DNA from 3 places in the Vibrio sp. VPAP30 genome. Region 2 is predicted to be linked to each of the others. Evidence: predicted binding sites of a transcription regulator. Region 2 holds the regulator's gene; each other region holds the start of a gene.

Region 1 (6,593 bases), 280 kb from region 2:
TAAGACACGGTGAGATGTTACGCTTAGGTCAAAACTAACCAAGTAAACTAAAAATCAATGTCAAAAAAATCAAAAGCTTTAAGCTACTGCTTTGTGTCCTTAAGTTTATTTTCTGCAAGTACCTTTGCCAAAGCCAAATGCACTATAGAACACTACCAGCCTATTGATGTCGCTTCAGAAACTAAGGGCGGAGTCCTAGATGAAGAAAGTGGTCAATTCCTAATTAAAGAAAAACCACCAATGCGCTGCGCTAACATCACTTTTTCGACTTCACATACCCGCGATCGCGTCGCTAGCCAAATGCAAGGAAGCTTCGAAGCGCTGTATTTTGACAATCAGACGAGCAGGTCTTACTCCATTACTTTTAATCAAGACCAAGTGAAAGCGGGCTATATTCGTATCGGCCCAAATAATCCCGCCGAGGCTTACGTCTGCTTTACAACTTCAGATACGCCAATCAAAGAGATTAGTTGTGATGTGGAATAGCGAAAAGCGAGCGTAATTTGTAGGGGTGGTGCACTGCGTCACCCTTTTTGTTTCTACCTGATCACGCTGTTATCCTCAAGAACGAGGAACGAGTTGGGGATATCTTCAATCTAGTCTATGACTTATGGAGATTCCTTACTCCCTCATTCTTCGGTCTAAGGAATGACAAATCTTTCTCTCGCAGAGCGAAGTTCGATCCTGTTTTCCATAAGCGTAGCGTTCCATAGGACGTCGCCCGTTCCAAAACGACGAAAGCCCGCTATAAAGCAGGCTTTCTAAAAGTAGTCAGTGAAGAGCCATTCTTTGAACATCAGGCGAACCCACCTCGGTTCGAATCTCTACACCATGAATGCAAAAAAGGCTCTGCATTTCTGCAGAGCCTTTTTCTAAAGGTGGTCGGTGAAGAGGGATTCGAACCCCCGACCCTCTGGTCCCAAACCAGATGCGCTACCAAGCTGCGCTATTCACCGAAATGTTGACTTGGAAACTTGCGTTACTAAGAGGGTCAACCTCTGGTTCGCCATTCCAAAACCCCTCGATGCGTTACCAAGCACGCTATTTATCGAGATGTTTATTCGAGCTCATTGCCCGTCAACGAAGGCGTATATTACGGATTCTGAATTTGAACGCAAGCCATTTTATTTAACTTTTTGAAAATTTTAGTTCGATTGCCTAAAACACCATCGACGGGCGACAAAGTGTGAGCAAAAACACATCAACAAAAACAAATTCGCAACCTAATAACAACAATTGATCCAGATCAGTGTTGCATATTTAACCACAGTTTACCTTAAACCTTGTCATCACACTTTGTAATCGATGGAGGAACTATGGACTTGTGGCTTGATCTCCTATTTGGTAATGCGGTAGGTCTATCTTCAATGATTGTCATCTTTGGAGCCTTGGGTCTGATGCTGTTCTATGGCGGTTTTATCATCTACAAAGTGATGAACGACAAATCTCCTCACTAGAATCGCTTAGCCCTATTCTTAGAATAGACATTCGCTATGCACCGAAGTAGATACCTTGTCTGCTTCGGTTTTTTATTTCTCCTTCAGCAAACCCTTGATCCCCCCCTTACCTTCACAGGTATAATATCGATATTGATTTCCTACTCTGAGATGTGACTATGTCTCATGATGATGACTTAAGCCTATTTCAACAAATGATGGGCGACGTAAAACCTCTTGAGCAAGATACGACCGAGCATAAAAAGCAACATCAGGTAACCGATGCACAGCTAGCAAAACGCGAGGCGGCAATATGGTTGACCGAAGATGATCCTGAATATCTGTCAATCGATCATGCCCAGATGATAAAGCCTGACGACATTATCGAGTTCAAACGTGATGGCGTACAAGATGGTGTGTACAAGAAGTTACGTCTTGCTAAATATCCGATACAAGCAAGACTAGACTTACACAAGCGCACGCTAGAACAAGCGCGTGATGAAGTAGTTAAGTTCTTAAAGCAGTGTATGCGGATGGATATTCGTACCGTGGTCATTGTTCATGGCAAAGGTGAGCGTTCTAACCCACCAGCATTGATGAAGAGTTTTGTCGCTCAATGGCTAATGCAAATCAAAGAAGTGCAATGTGTTCACAGCGCCCTGCGCTTCCATGGTGGCACTGGTGCCGTGTACGTATTACTACGAAAAAGCGCCGAGAAAAAAATCGAAACTCGTGAACGCCACCAAAAACGACTGGGTTAACAAGTAGCACAGTGCTAGAATATGCGCCCTCTATGTGTTGATATATTGTTCAGCACACCTTTAAACCGCCGTTGTGAAACGTTAGGAGAGCAACATGTCACAAGATAACACAAAGCGCCTGAATAAATTTATCAGTGAAACCGGTTTTTGCTCGCGCCGCGAAGCAGATCGATTAATCGAACAAGGTCGAGTCACAATAAATGGCAACGTACCTGAAATGGGAACAAAAGTGTTACCTGGCGATGATGTCCGTGTAGATGATAAGCCAATCAGCGCGGTGACAGACAAACCAATCTACATCGCACTTAACAAACCAACTGGAATCACCTGCACCACCGAACGTGATATTCCGGGTAACATCGTTGATTTCGTTGGCCACAAAAAACGTATTTTCCCGATTGGTCGTTTAGATAAACCCTCTGACGGGTTGATCTTCCTCACCAACGACGGTGATATCGTCAATAAGATTCTTCGCGCTGGTAATAACCACGAAAAAGAATATGTGGTGCGTGTAGATAAGCCAATCAGCGATGAGTTTATCAAGCAGATGTCTTCTGGGGTCAATATTCTTGATACCATTACACTTCCATGTAAAGTCACCAAAGAGACCAAGTACGCCTTCCGTATTGTGCTGACTCAAGGTCTTAACCGCCAAATTCGTCGTATGTGTGAAGCACTAGGTTATGAAGTATTTAAACTTCGCCGTGTACGTATTATGAACATCTCACTTGACGGCATTCCAAACGGTCAATGGCGTTACCTCACTGATGCTGAAGTCTCTGAGATTCTTGCTATGTGTGAAGGTTCTAGCGGCACGGAAGAAGCCTCAAAGATGGATGGAAAAGGTAAACGCATTCGTAGAGCGACCGATGCTAAATTATTTGATAGCCGTGAAGAAAACCAAGACTCTACTGCACGTCGCAACCAAAAGCAGCGTACCTTTAAGGGCCGCAACGCCGATGAGTTCCGACATGCACCAAACTCTAAAAAAGGCCGCAATACCGCTAAGCAAGATGAGCCAAAAGCGAAGCCAAACAAGAGTAAGACCTTCTACAAGCCAACGAGTGACAAGCCAGCAGCAAAACCACGCTCTGGTGGCACTTTGGGTTTAAAGAAGTAAGCGAGAAGCTCGGTCCCGAATCTCGCAGCGGAGCGCTCTCAAGGACGAAGTCCGTTCCTAAACAAAAGAGGAGCCAATCGGCTCCCCTTTTAATTCACTTAACGTATTTAGCTTATACTGTACCGAAGATCTTATCGCCTGCGTCGCCAAGACCAGGAACAATGTAGCCTTTGTCGTTTAGCTTCTCATCGATAGCTGCAGTAAATAGCTCAACATCTGGGTGAGCTTTTTCTAGCGCTTCGATCCCCTCAGGAGCAGCTACTAGTACCAGCACCTTGATTGACTTACAGCCTTTCTCTTTTAGCAGATCGATAGTCGCGATCATAGAGCCGCCTGTCGCTAACATTGGGTCAACAACCAATGCGATACGCTCATCCATGTTCGATGCTAGTTTGTTAAAGTAAGGTACCGGTTCTAAAGTTTCTTCATCACGGTAGATACCAACAACACTGATACGTGCACTTGGCATATGCTCAAGAACGCCATCCATCATACCTAGACCTGCACGCAGAATTGGTACAACTGTTACCTTCTTACCTTTAATTTGGTCTACTTGTACTGGACCATTCCAACCTTCAATGGTTACTCTTTCTGTTTCAAAGTCTGCAGTCGCTTCATAAGTAAGTAGGCTACCAACTTCTGTTGCTAGCTCACGAAAGCGCTTAGTGCTGATGTCACCTTCTCTCATTAGACCAAGTTTGTGCTTAACAAGAGGGTGTTTTACTTCAACAACTTTCATTTCCATCTCCGGCTTATTTGGTGATTTTTAAACAAACCTCCAGATTATAAACGATTTCGTTCTCAATTTCTTGTTCTAAGACAAAAGAAAAAACTTACGCAAACGTTTGCTATCTATGTTTATCCACTGGTAGAATAGCGCCGTTTTCATATCCAACTTTAAACCAGAGGACTTCCCTGTGAGTGCTGATAACACTTCTCTTAGCTACAAAGACGCTGGCGTTGACATCGATGCAGGCAATGCGCTTGTTGACCGTATTAAAGGTGCAGTAAAACGCACACGTCGCCCAGAAGTAATGGGTGGTATTGGTGGTTTTGGCGCACTATGCGAACTGCCAACTAAATACAAGCAGCCAGTTCTTGTTTCAGGTACAGATGGCGTTGGTACTAAACTGCGCTTAGCTCTGGATATGAAAAAGCACGACACCATCGGTGTTGACTTAGTTGCTATGTGTGTAAACGATCTGATCGTACAAGGTGCTGAGCCATTGTTCTTCTTAGATTACTACGCTACAGGCAAACTCGATGTGGATACTGCTGCTGACGTAGTCTCTGGTATCGCAGACGGCTGTGTACAAGCAGGTTGTGCGCTAATCGGTGGTGAAACGGCTGAAATGCCTGGCATGTACGAAGGCGAAGACTACGACGTTGCCGGCTTCTGCGTTGGCGTTGTTGAAAAAGAAGACGTTATCGACGGCACTAAAGTGGCAGCGGGTGATGCGCTGATTGCTGTCGGTTCAAGCGGTCCACATTCAAACGGTTACTCGTTGATCCGTAAGATTCTCGAAGTATCTGGCGCAGACAAAAACGAAGAACTAGCAGGCCGCACTATTGGTGAACACCTACTAGAACCAACCAAAATTTACATCAAATCAGCACTTAAGATGATTGAGAAGCACGATATCCATGCAATCTCTCACATCACAGGTGGTGGTTTCTGGGAAAACATCCCACGCGTTCTTCCAGAGGGCACTAAAGCAGTTGTCGATGGAAACAGCTGGGAATGGCCTGTTATCTTCAAATGGCTACAAGAAAAAGGCAACGTAACCACTCACGAAATGTACCGCACATTTAACTGTGGTGTTGGCCTTGTTGTTGCTCTACCAAAAGATCAAGCAGATGCTGCTGTGAAGCTTCTTCAGGATGAAGGTGAGAATGCATGGGTAATTGGCGAAATCGCAAACGCTGAAGCAGGCGAAGAACAAGTAGAGATCAAATAAGCATGAAGAGTATTGTTGTTTTAGTTTCAGGAAATGGCTCCAACTTACAGGCGATTATTGACGCATGTAACACCCAAATTACCGGTGGCCGAGTCACTGCCGTATTCTCTAACAAAGCAGGCGTCTATGCTTTAGAACGAGCAGAAAAAGCAGGTTCAGCGGCACATTTCCTTGATCCTAAAGCATTCGATACTCGTGATGCCTTTGACCATGAGTTGATGAAGCAGATCGATGAGTATCAACCTGATGTCATCGTGCTGGCGGGTTACATGCGCATCTTAAGTGGCGAATTCGTTCGTCACTATATGGGACGCATGATTAACATCCACCCTTCTCTATTGCCTAAATACCCTGGATTGAACACTTACCAACGTGCTATCCATGCCGGTGATGAAGAACACGGTACTAGCGTTCACTTTGTCACTGAGCAACTTGATGGTGGACCTGTGATTCTGCAAGCGAAAGTGCCTATTTTTGACGAAGATACGGTCGAGACACTGACTGAGCGTGTTCAAACTCAAGAACACCGTATTTACCCTATGGTGGTAAAATGGTTAGTGGAAGAGCGCTTGGTAATGAAAGATGAAAAAGAAGCCTACCTCGATGGTAAGCTGCTTGGAATCCACGGTCACGCAGAAGACTAATACTCTGCTAAACCCAATCAAATACAAAGACGAGCTCATGCTCGTCTTTTTTCTTTACGACTGTTAATCCTCTATTCATCTTCGCTACCTTATCCTGACAAAAATGACGGAGGTAACGTATGGATCTTAAAAGCCTACTCAATCAAGCCCTTAGCTCAGACATTGTCCAAAAAGGGCAACAGCAGCTTAAGCAGCAATCCAATTCAAACACTCTAAAGTCTTTAGGCGCAGGAGCCGTAGGTGGTGGCTTAGTGAGCCTATTAATGGGTTCGAAGAAGAGCAAAAAGATGGGTAAAAAAGTCGGCAAAAACGCACTAAAGATTGGTGGCGTCGCTGCGCTTGGTGCGTTGGCTTACAAAGTCTACAACGACTATCAAGCTAAGCAGCCTACTTCTTCTCCACAAGAAACATTTAATTCAAATGACAATATCCATAACGAGTTGATCATCAAGGCGATGATTGCCGCCGCTAAGGCTGACGGCCACGTCGATAATGAAGAGATGGAGCGCATTGAGTCCACTCTTACACAAGCTGGTGCCAACACCCAACTTCAGCAATTGATTCACAGCGAACTCAACAAGCCGCTCGACCCAGGTGAAATAGCAAGGCTTGCTCAATCACCACAGCAGGCCTCAGAGGTTTATCTTGCCTCTTTGATTGTGGTTGATGAACAA
Region 2 (6,593 bases):
CTACCCAGCTCCCACCAATTATTTGGCTCATAACAACATTAGCCAAGCATGGGAAAAATACACACCCAAAGGTAAGTACCTCGAGCAAACTGAACGATACTGGCACGAGACATTGGGCCGAATCTGGCAAACCTTGAGAGATTGGGCGTCAGACTACGAAGAGCAAGCTCTTCAAGCCTCTGAAAGCAAACTGTAACTATCAGTATCTCTAGGTAGAAAAATACCGAGGCAAGCCTCGGTATTTTTATGCAAGTCACATGTTCCAACCGTCGAATTTAATCACCCGCGAACATATAGCCTTCACCATGAACGGTAACAAAAATCTGCGGATTCTTTGGATCGAACTCCATCTTAGCTCGCATGCGACGAATCAACACATCAATCGTGCGATCATTCGGCGCATCAACACGATGGCTGATCATATTCAAAATACGCTCACGGCTGAGAACCTGATTCGGGTATGAAGACAAAGCAACCAGCAGCTCATACTCTGCTTTAGTCAGCTTCACAGGCTCTCCATTTCGGCTTAAAGCGCGGCGCTGAACATCAAACGTCCACTCGCCAAAGCGAACAACATTATCATCTTGCTTCGCTGCGCTATCCACTCCTGACGAATTACGTGCAGCGGAAATTCGCCACAATAAGTTCTTAACTCGAACCAGTAGCTCTCGTAATTCAAAAGGTTTAGTGACATAGTCATCGGCGCCCATTTCGAGGCCAACAATTTTGTCGATGCTGTCCGTGCGTCCTGTTACTAGGATAATTCCAATGTCTGATTGACTGCGTAGTTCGCGAGTTAGCATTAATCCATCTTCACCCGGTAGATTAATATCCAACATCACCAAATCAATCGCGTTGTTTTGTAGCATGTCTCGCATCTGCTCACCGCTTTCTGCTTCGCTGACTTGGTAACCTTCGTTCTGAAAGTAGCCAACGAGCTTGCTGCGAGTCACTACGTCATCTTCTACTACTAGTACATGATAACTCATCTGCACCACTTAATTTGCATTGGGAATAGTTCTATCATTTATTCTATTCATAAATAGTAACATTTCTAGTATTTATCACTTTAAAAACGAGAAAGATGATTTTTTATTGATTCAAGACAAAACCTCCGCCCTTGTTAATAAATGCTCATAATTCGTCTTTTATTGTCACGTAAGCCATTACCGCTATTCATTTTTATTAGTTACACTAATAGGTAGTTATTTTGGGAGTGATACCTAATGCAAGAAATCAAAGCATTCAACGAAAAACGTGCAGAAATCTATTGGTGGCTTTCAAGCCTTTACGCCAAAGAGCTAACCGAAGAGAACCTTGAGCAGTACCATTCAGCTCAAATCCGCTCTTTCCTTACTGGCCTTGGCGAGAATGCCGATCTCAAACCGTCGATTGATCGTGTCATTGACGCACTCAATCGCTTGATCGATCGCGAAGATGCTCAGCTTGAATTAGCCGCTGACTTTTGTGATCTGTTTTTGAAATCTGACCGCGACTCTGCACTGCCTTATGCTTCTATGTACATCGGCGAGTCGGGCCTACTCGATGACAAGCCGGCGAAAGAGATGGAAGCGTTAATGCTAGAGCATGGCGTTGCTGTCGATGAAAGCTTAAACGAGCCTGCTGATCACATTGCCATTGAACTCGATTTTCTAGGCAATCTCATCATTCGCTCCAATGAACTCGAACAAGAGCGCCATATTGAAGAAGCACTTATCGAGCAAGAGAGCTTCATTCGCCAGCACATTCTAAGCTGGGCACCTAAGTTTTCGGCTAAGTGCCAAACGCTCGATGAGTTCGGTTTTTACTCTGCTATTACGTCTCTAACAGTGGCATTCTTGGAATTGGACTGCGCATACTTAATCGGCGAGTAGAGTCTGACAATGTGAACTGGCACAGGTCAGGACAACGAATTTTGTTTGCCCTCAGTCAGATTGCGGTCTAAAATCGTGACCGCAAACGATAAAAATGAACTATTCAAATACAAACCGCTAAATAAGAGCGGTTTTTGTGTTTCTGATACTTTCTGCCAACTTATTCTAAACTGAATATATTCTCGTGGCAGTCATCGACAGGACAGAATTTATGGCCACTATTAAAGATGTTGCTCGCCTTGCAGGTGTTTCAACAACCACCGTGTCTCACGTCATCAACAAGACACGCTTTGTTGCAGAAGCGACACAAGAAAAAGTGATGGAAGCGGTAAATGAGCTTAACTACGCGCCAAGTGCCGTTGCGCGAAGCCTTAAGTGCAACACAACTCGCACAATTGGTATGCTAGTTACTCAATCGACTAACCTATTTTTCTCTGAAGTTATCGACGGCGTAGAAAGCTACTGTTATCGCCAAGGTTACACTCTGATCTTGTGTAACACAGGTGGTATCTATGAAAAGCAGCGTGACTACATTCGTATGCTTGCTGAAAAGCGGGTAGATGGCATTCTAGTCATGTGTTCCGATCTGACTGAAGAGCTGAGCGAGATGTTAGATCGCCACAAGGACATCCCTAAAGTTGTTATGGATTGGGGGCCAGAAAGCTCTCAAGCAGATAAGATCATCGACAACTCAGAAGAAGGTGGATACCTTGCGACCAAGTATTTAATCGAGCATGGCCACAAGGAGATTGCTTGCCTGAGCGGTCACTTTGAAAAAGCAGCTTGTGTCGAACGTATTCGAGGCTTCAAGCGTGCTATGGCTGAAGCTAAACTGCCCGTCAATGAAGACTGGATCTTAGAAGGCAACTTTGAGTGTGATACCGCGGTATTGGCGGCAGATAAGATCGTAGCAATGGATAACAAGCCGACAGCTGTGTTCTGTTTCAACGATACAATGGCATTAGGCCTGATGAGTCGATTACAGCAGAAAGGCATTCAAATCCCGCAAGATATGTCGGTGATTGGTTACGACAATATTGAGCTTGCAGAATACTTCTCTCCTCCACTAACAACGGTTCACCAACCAAAACGACGTGTAGGTAAAAACGCCTTTGAGATCCTTCTAGAGCGCATTAAAGATAAAGAACATGACAAACGCGTGTTCGAAATGCACCCTGAAATCGTCGAGCGTAAAACCGTTCGCAATCTAAATAAGTAACCTCAAGTCAAACGCTTAGCTAGTAGTCGTTTTATTGGCTAAGCGTATATATCCCCCCTATTTATTGAACCAATATCACATTTATCCCATTCAAATGTGATGCTCTGCGCAGTTTTATTTATTCTTAAAATGTTCGATTAATGCCACGAACAGGGCAAACCACTCCGAAAGGGTGGGACGCAAAGCCTCCGGCCTTAAACAATTTATTGTCTGGTAGCGGGGTTGCCGATGGCGAATATGCAAACTGTCATACCGTTTTTACTTGTTCTTGAGCTCGTATGACACCTTACTGACATTGTATCTGCATTATTTTGCTAATCTCTCGGACCTGCATTGGTGGCGTATACATATACACCGAGAAAACACAGCATGGATAAACCAATACTAAAAGACTCAATGCGTTTGTTTGAGCAGTTAGGCCATATTAAGTCTCGCTCAATGTTTGGTGGTTTTGGCATTTTTGCCGATGACACCATGTTCGCACTTGTAGTCAACGATAAGCTTCACGTACGCGCGGATGCCACTCTCGCTAAACAGTTTAAATCTCAAGGGCTCGAACCCTATGTTTACAAAAAACGTGGTTTCCCTGTCGTAACTAAGTACTTTGCTTTGTGTGACGATTTGGCGTCAGACAGCAGTAAAGCCCTAGAGATTGCTAACGTCGCACTCAGAGCAGCGAACGTAGAAAAACAAAGTCAGTCGCAAGCAAAACCAAATCGCTTGAAAGATCTACCTAACCTAAGGCTCGCTACTGAGAGAATGCTTAAAAAGGCAGGTATTGAGTCGGTTAAAAACCTTGAAGACGTCGGTGCAGTTCACGCTTTCAAAGCCATTCAATCCACACACTCTGCCGATGTAAATATCGAACTTTTATGGGCATTGGAAGGCGCGATCAACGGAACTCACTGGTCGGTCATTCCTCAAAGCCGTCGTCAAGAGCTATTAACTCAAGTTAGTTAATCAAGCAGTACTTATCTAAGAAGTCAGCCACAGCGCTGACTTTTTTATTTTTATCCATCGCAATGAAATTTGCTGCTTGCTTTCCCTGTCTTGTCTAGTAACACTTAATACATCTATCCTCGATGTAAGATGGAGCAGCTTCAACATGAATAAAAAAATCGTCCTTGGTATTCTCTTCGTTGCACTAATTGTTTTACTAGGCGTAAACTTTGGTCAATATCTCACGCTGGAAAATGCGAAAGCCCAACAAGCTGAGTTGGCTACCTTTATTGCCGACAACTTTACGGTTGCAGCGGCCACTTATTTTCTGGCTTACATAGCTATTACGGCCTTTTCTATCCCCGGAGCTGCAGTTGTGACGCTGCTAGGCGCCGCACTATTTGGTTTCTGGACTAGCCTACTGCTGGTTTCATTCGCCAGTACAATAGGTGCAACCCTTGCATTTTTAAGTAGTCGATATTTGCTACGTGATTGGGTACAGAGCAAATTTGGTGAGAAACTCAATGCCATTAACCAAGGCGTTGAGAAAGACGGTGCATTCTACCTTTTTTCTCTTCGCTTGATTCCAGTGTTCCCATTTTTCCTGATCAACTTGCTCATGGGTTTAACCCCAATCGCAACGGTACGTTTTTACCTTGTTAGCCAATTAGGCATGTTGCCTGGCACCGCTGTCTACTTGAACGCTGGCACGCAACTGGCTCAAATTGAAAGCTTGTCTGGCATAGTGTCTCCGACGGTGCTGGCATCTTTTGCCTTATTGGGACTGTTCCCCGTCATTGCTAAATGGATCATGGCGAAGGTTAAGGCCTCTCCTTCAACTTCAAATGGCAATGCTTGATGAGAATCTACTCGGCATCGACACCTACCGAAGCTCACATTGTTTGTGAGCTTTTAAAGTCTTGCCATATCGAATGTGAAGTACGCGGAGAAGGCGTATTTGGCTTACAGGGTGAAGTGCCATTTGGAGAGAGCAGCGAACCTTACATCTGGCTGCTGAATCACAGTCAAATCATTCAAGCCAATGCAGTCATCAAAGAGTTTAGGAATGCGCAGATAGGTTCAAATTGGAACTGTAGCAATTGTGGTGAGTCCAACGAGTCCCAGTTTGGCGCATGTTGGCAATGCGGCGAAACTGCACCTTAACTGTTAGGCGCTTTAATTTGCTGCTGAATAAACGAAATTGAGTGGTGATTGAACTCTTCTGGTCGTTCAACGTTACAAACGTGTCCGCAGTCACGAATTTCTTGAAGCTGACTCTGCCTATGGACTGCGACCATCTCTTTCACGGGCTGGATAAACATATAGTCCCGTTCTCCCATCAAATAGAGGGTTGGTATTGGTAACTCTCTATCTTTGAAATACTTCATCAGAGGATTGACTTCGGCAGTAAGGATAAACCAACGCTTAAATTCTTTTTGACACAGTTTCTTTGCTTCGTGGATAAATAGGTGTCGAGACTCTCTTTGAGTACGCTGTGGCATCACGATATAAGCAAATAGGCTATACAGCCACATGTAAGGCACGACATGCTTACACATACCGCCTAAACGGACCAATATCTGTGAACGCACGTTAAACCGCGTGACAGCGCCGCCAAGCACCATTGACTTTACTCGATCTGTCGCAAGCTCTGCCAAATTTCGAACAATAATCGTACCCAGTGACATTCCAACAAAATGCGCTGAACGAATCTTAAGATGATCTAGTACCTTTAAGATGTCCATTGTTACCGATTTGAATGTGTAGCGATTGGCGATCAGCTCTTTGATCAGTTGGTTGGATTTGCCGTGACCTCGAAGGTCGATTAGCAACAAATTAAAGTGCTGCTTGTACGCTTTAATCTGTTTAAACCAGATTGATGAACTTCCACCAGCACCATGCACAAAAACGACCCATTCATCGCTTGTTGGGTGGGCATAGGTTTTGTGGAAAAGTAAAGCGTCACTCATATTTAAAAACGAATACTCAAGTTCAAAATTTGGTTACGGAGATTAGCATAAACATAGAGGGATTTACGTCAAAATGCGTCAAATCTTAATTATTCTTTTATTAAAAATGTAAGCAACCATCAAAAAGGCGCCTTTAAGACGCCTTATTTCATATCGTTTTCAGCTTAATGCACTACGGTACAAAGTTATATATTCATCCGCCGCTTTGTTCCAACAGAAGTCTTGCTCCATAGCATAAAGCTGCGCGCGTTTAACTTCATTGGGCTGCTGAGCATACAGTAACAAAGAACGCTGCAAAACATGAAGCAAAGCCGCTGGCTCGGGCTCATAGAAGACAAACCCAGTTGCAACCTCAGGATCTGCATCATAATCATTAACGCTATCTCTTAGGCCCCCAACACCACGCACAATTGGCAATGTGCCATAAGCCATACTATAAATTTGGTTCAAACCACAAGGTTCAAATTCTGACGGCATAATGAAAAAATCGGAGCCTGCTTCAACCAAGTGCGCCAGTTCGTTATCGTAGGCCTCCACAAAAACAAAATTATCACTGTGTTGTGCCGCCACCTCTTTAAGCTGAGCGGCAAG
Region 3 (6,593 bases), on a different contig from region 2:
GTAATTACAGAGTGATAGATGCGTTATCAACGCTTGCTTACGACGGTCGCCGTGAAGCTTTCTTCCGTAGGGAAGCGATGGCTGCACTACAAATATTAGAAGAAGGGCACATTGAGGTTGATGACTTTAAAGGCTCTTGGGCAGGCGCAATGGGCCAGTGTCAGTTTATGCCAAGCTCATTTCTTTCTTATGCCGCAGATGGAAGCGGAGATGGTAAGAAAGATATCTGGAATACCGAAGCGGACGTGTTCGCGTCAGCCGCGAACTATTTGAGCCAGTCAGGTTGGGATGACAAGTTTACTTGGGGGCGCCAAGTTAAATTGCCACAAGATTTTGACATGAACTTAGAGGGCAGGGTTGAAGGTAAAGAAAAAACTTTAGCCGAATGGAATCGACTTGGTATCACTCGTTATGATGGTAGCGCGCTGCCTAAAGTCGATGTGGATGCATGGTTGACTGCACCAGATAATGCGAATGGTCGAGTTTATCTGGTCTACAACAACTATAATGTTTTGATGAAGTGGAACCGCTCTTACTATTTTGCACTAGCCGTCAGTCATCTAGCGGATAGAATTACACTGTAGATAAACAACGCAAACCAAAGGAGTTCAATTGAGCTCCTTTTTCATTTTGGAGAGAGTGTGCTTTCAGAACGTGCTGCACAAATGGTGGTATTTGCTGCCTTGCTAAAACATAAGAACTTTACCTTGGCTGCTAAGAGCCTAGGGGTATCAGTTTCCCATGTGAGTAAGCAATTGGCTCAGCTTGAGTCGTCGTTAGGTGTGAAGCTGGTGCAACGCACTACACGCAGTTTTACACCGACAGAAGCAGGGCAGAGATTTTATGAACACTGTGCTCAATTGGTTACCATTATCGGTGAAGCGCAGCTTGAAGTTGAAAGTCAGCGCGATGAAGTGGCGGGCTTAGTGAAAATTGGTTTATCGCAGTCATTTGGTACTTTGCATATCATTCCTGCAATTGATGAATTACGACGACAATATCCTAGTTTGCAAGTCGAGGTTCACCTATTCGACTATAAGGTCGATATGCTAGAAGAAGGACTAGATCTCTGGATCACGAATAATGAGCACTTACCTGAAGGATACGTGGCTCAACGTTTAGCTGATTCTCAGTTTGTCGTTGCTGCTTCTCCCGACTATTTAGTCCAACATCAAACTCCCAGTCATCCAAATGAATTGACAGAACATAATTGCTTGATCTATAGGAGTTGGGAGAGAGACTACACTCGATGGGCTTTTACTAAACAACAAGAACTCCTAAATATTAAGGTCTCAGGGAACTATTCAGTTGACTTAGCTGAGGCTGTTCGTGATGCTGCTGTGGCGGGGTGGGGGATTGCGTATCTTGCCACGTATCTCATCGGTGATGAGTTTAAAAATGGTCAACTTATCCAGCTATTTCCTGATTGGACCGCCTCGCAAAGTATGCCGTTTTACGCTGTGTACCCGAGCCGACGTTATCTGCCCAAGAAGACTGTTGCCGTGATCGAATTTATTAAGCAGCAAATTGGCAGTCCTTGCTACTGGGATAAGAAACTAGATCCTTATATTCAGAAACCTTAACTGGATATGGTTTGATAAGTTAATTTTTCTTAGGTTATAAACATAATTTCTATACAGAAAATATCGACCCAAGCAAACGTTTATATGGTTAAAAATCAATGAGATAAAGTGTTGGTGGTTATTTGTGCTAACCAAACTACATCCGGTTAACAACTGTGATTTGCATCTCATTTTTATATCACTAAACTCCGACGCCACTCTTGTTCCCTTAATGTCGGATCCAATCTATGAACTCAATTCTAGGCATTGTCGCCATCCTGTTTACGGCATGGCTGCTTTCTACAAATAGAAAGAAAATCAATTTAAAAACGGTTTCGTTGGCTTTTGCTCTGCAAATCACTTTTGCTCTGCTGGTGCTTTATGTCCCTGCGGGTAAAGAGGCACTAAATAGTGTGACAGGTGCGGTTTCAAACCTTATTAACTATGGTCAGGAAGGCATCGCTTTCTTGTTTGGTGGTTTGGCGACAGGTGGTTTTACATTTGCGATTAACGTATTGGGCATCATCATCTTCTTCTCGGCACTGATCTCAGGCTTGTATCATATTGGTCTAATGCCAAAGGTGATTAACCTAATTGGTGGTGGCTTACAAAAGTTGCTAGGTATTGGCCGTGCAGAGTCACTATCTGCAACCGCCAATATATTTGTTGGCATGATAGAAGCACCACTAGTGGTTAAGCCTTACCTTAGACAAATGACCGACTCTCAGTTTTTTGCCGTCATGTGTGGTGGTTTAGCTTCTGTTGCTGGTGGTACTTTGGTCGGCTATGCGTCGTTAGGTGTTGATCTAAACTTCCTTATTGCCGCGGCATTCATGTCTGCGCCAGCAGGTCTGTTAATGGCGAAAATGTTAGTTCCAGAAACAGAGGCCATTAGCTCAAGCACTGAACTCGATAACGCAGATATGCCGAAAGCAACCAATGTGGTAGAGGCGATGGCAGATGGTGCAATGTCTGGTTTACGTATTGCGGTAGCTGTTGGTGCAACCTTATTGGCATTTATTAGTGTGATTGCGATGCTGAACGGAATGCTAGGTTGGCTTGGTGGCCTAGTCGGTATCGAACTCAGCTTTGAGCTAATCCTTGGTTACCTTTTTGCCCCAGTTGCTTGGTTACTCGGTATTCCATGGAGTGAGGCAATTACAGCAGGCTCATTAATTGGTAATAAAATTGTGGTTAATGAGTTCGTGGCCTTTATCCAGTTAATGGATGTAAAAGCGCAGCTAAGTGAGCATTCTCAAGCGATTGTTACTTTTGCGCTTTGTGGCTTTGCGAATATCTCAACAATGGCAATGTTAATCGGTGGTTTAGGTAGTCTAGTTCCTGAAAAGCGCCCATTTATTTCAAAATATGGCTTCCGTGCTATTGCGGCAGGTGTGATGGCAAACTTAATGAGCGCTTCGATTGCGGGTGTGATTCTCAGCCTTTAGGAGTCGAGAGCGGACTTCGTCCTTCGAGATGCGAGAACGCTCGCTCTCGGGGATGATGGTAATAAAAAGGGTTGGCATTGAGTGCCAACCCTCCAATCTTTTCTCGCTTCTATTTCTTAGTATGGAACTGCTCACAAGCTAGCATGGTATTTTCAATTAGACTTGCGACGGTCATTGGCCCAACACCTCCTGGCACTGGAGTAATAAAGCTCGCGCGCTCTTTCGCCTTGTCATAGTCCACATCACCGACAAGTTTACCTGACTCAAGGCGATTAATACCGACATCAACCACAACCGCACCTTCTTTAATCCAGTTACCAGGAATAAAGTTTGGTTTACCTACTGCTACCACAACCAAATCAGCTTGGCGAATGTGCGATTCAAGGTCTTTGGTGAAACGGTGACAGGTTGTTGTTGTACAGCCCGCCAGCAGTAGCTCAAGCGTCATGGGGCGACCGACAATGTTTGATGCACCGACGACTACAGCATGCATGCCACGTAGGTTAATGTTATAACGCTCTAGTAGAGTAATAATCCCTTTTGGGGTACAAGAACGTAGCTTAGGAATTCGCTGTGCTAAACGGCCTACGTTGTAAGGGTGGAAGCCATCAACGTCTTTCTCTGGGTGAATGCGCTCCAGTACATGTGTTGTATCAATACCTGCTGGAAGCGGCAACTGAACAAGAATACCGTCAATCTCAGTATCACTGTTGAGCTTGTCAATAAGCGCGAGTAGTTCTTCTTCTGTTGTTGTCGCCGGAAGGTCAAAAGATTTAGAGACAAAGCCGACTTCTTCACATGCGCGACGCTTGCTACCGACATAAACTTGAGAAGCCGGATCTTCGCCGACAAGAACGACTGCAAGGCCAGGCGCGCGTAAACCCGCTTCTTTACGAGCTTTTACACGAGCAGCAACTTCTGAGCGAACAGTTTGGGAAATTAGAGTTCCATCAATATTTTGAGCAGTCATGACTTTCCTTTAATAAGAATGGCGAATTATTTGCAGCGCATTGTCGCAAATTATTTGACGAACATCTAGAAGCAAACGTTTGCTTTGTGGTGTTTTTAATCAAAATAGAATTCTGTGACTTTTTTTTAGTCAGTCAGATCATAATGTTATTAAAATCCCTTGTTTTAAGAATTCGAACTCGTATAATCCTTTTCCTGTAGCGCGCCCTTAGCTCAGCTGGATAGAGCACGTCCCTTCTAAGGATGTGGTCGTAGGTTCGAATCCTACAGGGCGTGCCATTTATTTAAGGAACCCGATAGCTCATAGAGTTATCGGGTTTTTGCTTTTTTAAAACAAAGTCATCTGGCTTTGCAGGCCAGTACCTTTTTGTCTTTCTTCGCTTCTGCACCGCTTCTACTGTTGTAATCAATGAACTCACTTCCTGGTTTCGGGAAAATTAAATTCCCTTTGGTGAAGTTTTAATCATTAATTATTTGATTTATAAATGCTTGTGTTTTTATGTTTAAGCTTGTGAATGCTTATTGGTGGCTGGAAAGTCTTGTATTTGATTGAAAAATAAAAAGAAATTTTATTTTTATAATGATTAATTTGTAACTATTCGCCTGCTCGTGTATCTAGGTCTTCGGCTAGTGGTGAGCATTTACATGTCGTCTTTACCTAGCACTCAGTTGAAATAAAATTGATAGATGTAGATACATGGCGGACAAACAAGACTTAAGCGATAAGCGGATACTCATTGTTGAAGAAAACAGTATGTTATCGTCTTCGATAAAGAATATGTTGAAGAAAATGGGTGGTGCAGAGGATAAGTTGCACAAGGCTCAAAACGTGATGACATTTAAGCAATTCGTCAATCAGTATCGCTTTGATCTGATTATTTGTTCTTATGCGAGTAAGAAGAGGGTTGTTGGTCCCAAGTATCATTATTTGTATCAGCAAAGTCTGGCTCATTCACATGATTGTTCATTTGTTGTGGTTGTTAATAGCAGTGACGATGAACATCTTAGAGGGGCTGAGGAGTTGGAGCCGGACAATATCCTAGGTCACCCGTTTAACTACAATCAGTTTAAACATCTTATCTTTAGCAGTTTAATTAAGCGCTCGATACTGTCAAAAGTGCACAAAAAGCTGGATATTGGTTTATTCGATGATGCGATAGAAATTTGTAATCTCCAATCCAAAAAGAAAGGGATAGAGTGGCTGGATTTTTACAAAGTCGTCGTCGAATGCTATGTAAAACAAGACAAGCACGATTCCGCGATTCAGGTTCTTAAGCAGCTCGCTCGGCGCGTGAAACATCGTTGGCCAATAGTGAAACTGATTTCTTTGCATGATGAACTTGGTCACAATGAAGAAGCACTCGAACTCGCTCATGAATATGAGCTGCTCGGCTATCCAGATGATCCCCTAGTCGCGCAACTCACAGCTCGTCATTCCCTGCTCGATTGTGACTTAGATAAAGCGGTTCGAGTAATGATTAAGCTGTCGATCCGTTACCCACATGTCGTTCATCTTACTTTAAAGTGCGTGATGCTGTGTATTGTGCAGTCTGACTATCGTAAAGCCTCAGTGTTCCTTGCTAAGATTGACTATGACTCAGTATTGGATGACGGAGAACTGATTCTGATCGAAGAGCTGCGTTTATTCCTTGAAGCTCTGATAGCACTTAAGACGCAAAATAGGATGAACCCTGCGACTTTAAAAACTTCATTGAAAGTGATTCTTGCAATTCAAGAGCATGACTTAATTGATAGCCATAAGCTGTCAAAAGGCTTGTATCAGTTGCTATTTCAAGTCAATGGCTTCAATCCTGTGTGCTCACCTAAGCGGCTTGAGGTTCTGTATGTTCAAACGAAATTAGAGCACCGCAAGTTCGTTATGCTTGCTGTCGCGCTTCATATTGGATGTCTGGATCTTGCCAAGCAATGGTTGGAAGAGTTGAGGCAGGTTAATGTGGCTAGGAAAGATATCGCAATGACGATTAGCTGTATTGTACTTGATAAAGCAGAGAGGATATTGAACCAAAAAACGCAAGCGATGAACGAAGCTAAAGAAAAGGCTTCATTGGGTCAGGTAATAGAGGAATTGGCGATAAAAGCGAAAGAAGCGCCTTACTTTATTAATCATCATTCACATTTCATTAACGCTATGCTCAAGTTCGAGGTTTCAGACAATAGTAATCTAGAGTTACTGAAAGAGCAGTTTCCGGTAAGTGTCGGAATAGTCATTGAAAACTTGATAAAACAAGATCCTCTTCACCCTAAGGTAACTCAAATCCAAAAAGCAAAGCGCATTGTTCAAAAGCGTCTTAAGAATCCTGTTCTTGCCTAGACAAATCAATTTGTTAGCAGGTTGACCAGACATTGATTGATTACTGTACTTACGCAATGCTTTTCGGTAGCATGTCGATCCTTAAATAAATCCTTATAGACTAAGCTAGAGCTTGGCACCTTACGTTCAGAGAACATGCGCAGTATCCATACCAAAATTAAACCTGAATTCGAACCGTTGCTAGCGGAACTCGCTCTTCATGCCTTGCTTCACTTGCGCACTAACCATACTGCTAGCGCTCTAGAACGACAATCTCGTTCTCAAATCAATGATATTCTTTCT

Evidence for each region. The regulator PurR, encoded in region 2, represses purine synthesis genes. The targets are predictions, from matches to a motif close to TNANGNAAACGTTTNCNTNA.
Region 1: a site for PurR is predicted at 4,151-4,170, ahead of purM (phosphoribosylformylglycinamidine cyclo-ligase). Genes of this name have one in related genera too.
Region 3: a site for PurR is predicted at 4,048-4,067, ahead of folD (bifunctional methylenetetrahydrofolate dehydrogenase/methenyltetrahydrofolate cyclohydrolase FolD). Genes of this name have one in related genera too.

Annotation. Positions count from the first base shown of each region.
Region 1 is NZ_LBLS01000043.1:207,870-214,462, reverse strand. It holds gene ZX61_RS21260 (hypothetical protein) at 58-486, shown strand; tRNA gene ZX61_RS21255 (tRNA-Pro) at 880-956, opposite strand; gene ZX61_RS23855 (DUF3149 domain-containing protein) at 1,317-1,457, shown strand; gene smrA (DNA endonuclease SmrA) at 1,616-2,197, shown strand; gene rluF (23S rRNA pseudouridine(2604) synthase RluF) at 2,292-3,317, shown strand; gene upp (uracil phosphoribosyltransferase) at 3,430-4,056, opposite strand; gene purM (phosphoribosylformylglycinamidine cyclo-ligase) at 4,235-5,275, shown strand; gene purN (phosphoribosylglycinamide formyltransferase) at 5,278-5,919, shown strand; gene ZX61_RS21225 (tellurite resistance TerB family protein) at 6,039-6,593, shown strand, end outside.
Region 2 is NZ_LBLS01000043.1:492,410-499,002, reverse strand. It holds gene elyC (envelope biogenesis factor ElyC) at 1-196, shown strand, start outside; gene torR (two-component system response regulator TorR) at 276-989, opposite strand; gene torD (molecular chaperone TorD) at 1,227-1,874, shown strand; gene purR (HTH-type transcriptional repressor PurR) at 2,086-3,093, shown strand; cyclic di-GMP riboswitch class I at 3,237-3,323, shown strand; gene ZX61_RS22470 (TfoX/Sxy family DNA transformation protein) at 3,463-4,053, shown strand; gene ZX61_RS22465 (TVP38/TMEM64 family protein) at 4,199-4,891, shown strand; gene ZX61_RS22460 (DUF2007 domain-containing protein) at 4,891-5,196, shown strand; gene ZX61_RS22455 (alpha/beta fold hydrolase) at 5,193-6,002, opposite strand; gene glgA (glycogen synthase GlgA) at 6,162-6,593, opposite strand, start outside.
Region 3 is NZ_LBLS01000016.1:171,018-177,610, forward strand. It holds gene ZX61_RS05045 (lytic murein transglycosylase) at 1-584, shown strand, start outside; gene ZX61_RS05050 (LysR family transcriptional regulator) at 642-1,583, shown strand; gene ZX61_RS05055 (NupC/NupG family nucleoside CNT transporter) at 1,811-3,010, shown strand; gene folD (bifunctional methylenetetrahydrofolate dehydrogenase/methenyltetrahydrofolate cyclohydrolase FolD) at 3,120-3,980, opposite strand; tRNA gene ZX61_RS05065 (tRNA-Arg) at 4,182-4,258, shown strand; gene ZX61_RS05070 (hypothetical protein) at 4,677-6,311, shown strand; gene ZX61_RS05075 (DUF2913 family protein) at 6,447-6,593, shown strand, end outside.